Regions from separate parts of the Oceanobacillus caeni genome, predicted to be linked through region 2. Evidence: riboswitches for the same ligand, from Rfam matches in the RefSeq annotation. Region 2 holds a riboswitch; the other holds the start of a gene.
What was found. Region 2 has a riboswitch for cobalamin ahead of ACFQ18_RS04325 (hypothetical protein). Riboswitches for the same ligand answer to the same signal wherever they lie in the genome.
Positions count from the first base shown of each region.

Region 1 (2,209 bases), on a different contig from region 2:
AAGATCGATTAACTGCGAAGGTTGGCTTACTTTCAGGTGGGGAGAGGCAGGCATTATCCTTATTAATGTCTACTTTTACACAACCAGATATTCTTCTTTTAGATGAGCATACAGCTGCTCTAGACCCGTCACGTGCAGAATTAATTACGAATTTGACAGAAAAGGTTGTCAAAGAATCCGGATTAACAACATTAATGATTACCCATAATATGCAACAAGCATTGGATTTAGGAAATCGATTAATTATGATGGATAAAGGGCAAATTATTTTCGATGTTCGTGGGAAAGAAAAGCAAAATCTTACTATCGAAAACCTTCTGCACGAATTCCAACGCATTCGTGGCGAACAATTTGGCAGTGACCGTGCGGTGTTAAACTAGTATCAAATCTATTAAAATTAAAGGTACAAGGGCATTTTGAAATGCTTTTGTGCCTTTTTATTCCACTTCAAGCCTCTATGGGAGATTAACTGCCGTAAAGGTCCGATAAGTGTGGCTAACCATCAGTGGGGGATGAAGGAAAAAGCCCCCACTGATGGAAGTCTTCTTTATGTATTTTTTGTATTGCTTTCTATTAAACTCTATGATATGTTTGATTCATCAATATATTGTACATAACAGCAAAAGCAAATACTATATATAGTGAATAGACGAATGGTGACTGTAGTCTTAATAGGGAATCTAGTGTAAATCTAGAACTGCCCCCGCAACTGTAAGTGTTACGAAAGAGAAACCCACTGTATTAACAGGCTTTAAAGACTGTGATATGGGAAGGGCTCTAGTAGGTTTGATACACAAGTCAGGATACCTGCCATTTTTCTTTAGTTTCAAATCCCCGGGGTGAGGGATGGTGAAATGATAGATTGGTACATACTTTCTGTCGTTTATAACCGTTCATGCTCTGGTGAACGGTTTTTTGGTGTTTAATTACAAGAGGAGGGCTATGATGATTGTAGAAATGGTTAAAGAAAATGAAAAATTAAATAGGGTGATAGAAAAGGCGGCAAAAGGCCTATCTTTAGACATAGGCTTATTCATAGAAAAAGTAGAGACAAGTCTTAACCATTATCAAGAATATGAAAAAGGATTAGATTTTCTAATAAAAAAGGCGCTAGAAGAAATAGATGAGGCAAACCCAGATTGGTCCTTCTTTGCCGCAAGACTTTATTTACAAAGATTATATAAACAGGCAGCAATAAACCGAAATTACGATGATAAAAATAAAAACTACGGATCATTTCTTAAATTAATAAAGAGTTTAACGGATAAAGGTATATATTCCAGTCATTTCCTGGGAAAGTATACGGAAGATGAAATTAATTATTTTGGGGATTTAATAGACCCAGATAAGGATATGAATTTTACATACTTAGGGATTTATACTTTAGCTACTAGATATTTGGCTACAGATTTTGAGAAGAATACACATGAGCTACCACAAGAACGCTGGATGATTATTGCGATGCATTTAATGCAAAATGAAGATAAATCAAGACGGACGCAACTAGTAGAAGAGGCATACTGGGCACTAAGTAATTTGTATATGACAGTAGCAACCCCAACGCTAGCAAATGCCGGCAAAACCCATGGTCAGCTATCTAGTTGTTTCATTGATACAGTCGATGACAGCCTTCAGTCCATTTATGATAGTAATACAGACATTGCTAGGTTATCTAAAAATGGCGGTGGAATCGGGGTTTACATGGGTAAAATTCGTTCCAGAGGTAGTGATATAAAAGGTTTTAAGGGGATGTCCAGTGGAGTAATTCCATGGATTAAACAGTTAAATAATACAGCTGTAAGTGTTGATCAGTTAGGAACGAGGAAAGGCGCAATCGCAGTATATTTAGATGTATGGCATCGAGATATTGAGGCATTTTTAGATCTTAAGTTAAATAATGGCGACGATCGAATGCGTGCTCATGATATTTTTACCGGAGTTTGTCTACCTGATTACTTTATGGAACAAGTAGATAAGAGAGGGGAATGGTATTTATTTGATCCGCATGAAATTCGTCAGGTTATGGGCTTTTCATTAGAAGACTATTTTGATGAGCAAAAGGGAAGTGGGAGTTTTCGAGAAAAATACGAACAGTGTATCGAAGCACCACTTCAATCCAAAAGAAAAGTGCCGGCAATCGATATCATGAAACGGATTATGAGATCGCAACTTGAATCCGGAACCCCATTTATGTTTTATCGGGATGAAG
Region 1 covers NZ_JBHTKV010000014.1:33,257-35,465, reverse strand. The annotation lists gene ACFQ18_RS11175 (ABC transporter ATP-binding protein) at 1-380, shown strand, start outside; cobalamin riboswitch at 638-829, shown strand; gene ACFQ18_RS11170 (ribonucleoside-diphosphate reductase subunit alpha) at 862-2,209, shown strand, end outside.
Region 1: it holds a riboswitch for cobalamin, as region 2 does, so the genes downstream of both, ACFQ18_RS11170 (ribonucleoside-diphosphate reductase subunit alpha) here and ACFQ18_RS04325 (hypothetical protein) in region 2, are expected to answer to the same signal.

Region 2 (2,209 bases):
ATCCGTATAAGTCGGATTGTGTGGAAGCTATGACTCTCGCTGTAAATGTTGAATTTGGCATTTCGTGCTCACTATATAAAAGTAGGGATCGGTCAAAAATTTCCATTTCTTGTTCTGATGGCACTTTTCCTGTTATCATATATAAAAAATTTGCACTATACGGTAGGTCTTTACGTGGGGAAATGGGCTCATCGTTAGTTAGAATTCTATAGCTATTTACGGTAATGGTCGGAAGCTTTGCTAATAGTTCATAGGCCCGGTTTTTATTCACTTCTATAGAACGATCATCCATGTTCTTATCAATGCCGGCTAAAATAGATAAACCAGTCCTCAATCCATCCATCGGGTGTAACCGCTTAGGCAATAAAGAAAAAACATCGTTTACAAAAGTAGGAACATGGTATTCAGCCTTCAGCTTTTCTTCCATTTCACTTTTTTCTTCTGAATTAGGTAATTTACCTTCTAAAAGCAGATGCGCAACATCCAAATAATCATATTGCTGCGACAATTCAATAAGATCATAGCCTCTTAAGATGATTTTTTCTTGTTCTGTATCAAGCAAAGAAATCGCTGTTTCTGCTGCAATAACCCCTTCAAGGCCTGGAACAAAGTCAATATTTGTTTTCATCAAACTCCTCCTCTTGTCCTAGTAAATCTTTTCGCACATTGTCGAAAGCCCTTTCAAAGTTAAGTAAATAAGCCTCCTCTTTCTCTTTATTTTCTGCGTAAGCACGAATCTCTTGTTTTATTTGTGAATAACACACTTGCAATGTAGATGCTTGATCAACAACTAAATTATTCATCATGATTTCCTTTAACCTTTTAATAAAATAACTAACGGTCCCATACATTGGGTTTTCCTCCATGTGTTCCGATTTTATTTCAGAAAACAAAAAAACAACTCCCTATAGAAGTTGTTAGCATGCATAAACACATAAAAAGCAGATTAAGATGAAGCATGATAACAATGGCTATCATGTCAACCCAGTCGCATCTAACACCTCCTATCCTCGTAGGTTGGGATGTTGCTAGAATAGGCAGGTCTCCTGGCTCATGGTCATCACTTTTCGAACCTTCCCATTTTCATACGAATGAAAACAGTGGTATGTAGTCGAATCGCTCCCATATACAGTTGCGGGACAGCATCGGAGTTTAACCGATTTCCCTTTTAAGCAATAAAAAAGGTTGTTCAAAAGAATATTTTATTGCACCTATTCCTAAACCTATTAAATTAGTCCAAGTATAACATCTCCGCTTTAATATTTCAATAATTACATAAATTTTGTATATTCCAAGGGGCCAGAATAACGGACTCCTCTTGTTATTATCTGTTTCGGGTATTTTGTAATACTAGCACCTCTATACTATAATTGCCTTAAATTAATTAATAGATAAGGAGCGATGTCGAAATGAACCCTAAAGATGCATTAACGGAAACGATGAACACAATGAATAGTCACGTCTCTGTTCGCCAATATACTTCAGCACCTATACCAAAGCAACATTTGTTAGAAATGATCCGCGCGGGACAAAGCGCTTCTTCCTCTAACTTTGTTCAAGCATATTCCATCATTCGTATTACAGACCTAGAAAAAAGGGAGAAAATTGCCGAATACTCAAGGAATCAGCATGTGAAAGAAGCTTCGGAATTTCTTTTATTTTGTGGTGATTTAAAACGATTGGAACATGCTTGTATGAAACATGGAGTAGCAATGGAGCATGATAATCTTGAAAACTTTCTTGTCACTACCATTGACACAGCTTTAATGGCACAAAATATTATCGTTGCTGCAGAATCACTTGGTTATGGTGGTTGTTATATTGGCGGCGTGCGAAATAATCCGAAGCAAATCGGGGAAATTGTCGGATTACCGGATAAAGTATTCCCTTTATTTGGATTATGTTTAGGCACACCCTCCATCATCAACGACGTAAAACCTCGACTCCCTGTAGATGCTATTCTTCATGAGAATACATACCATGAGGAAAAATATGAAGATATACTGGAGGAATACGATCAAACAATAAGCGATTATTATCAGTCTAGAGCTAGTAATAATAAAAATATAGGCTGGACTGAAACGATGGCCGATTTCATGAGAAATAAAAGAAGAACCCATATGCGAGAATATATGAAAAGCAAAGGCTTTAATTTGCCATAATTAGGGGTAAATCTCTTGTCCCAATCACCACTACTTTGACTATCATA
Region 2 covers NZ_JBHTKV010000003.1:170,381-172,589, reverse strand. The annotation lists gene mmgD (citrate synthase) at 1-628, opposite strand, end outside; gene ACFQ18_RS04325 (hypothetical protein) at 612-851, opposite strand; cobalamin riboswitch at 1,020-1,230, opposite strand; gene nfsA (oxygen-insensitive NADPH nitroreductase) at 1,410-2,162, shown strand.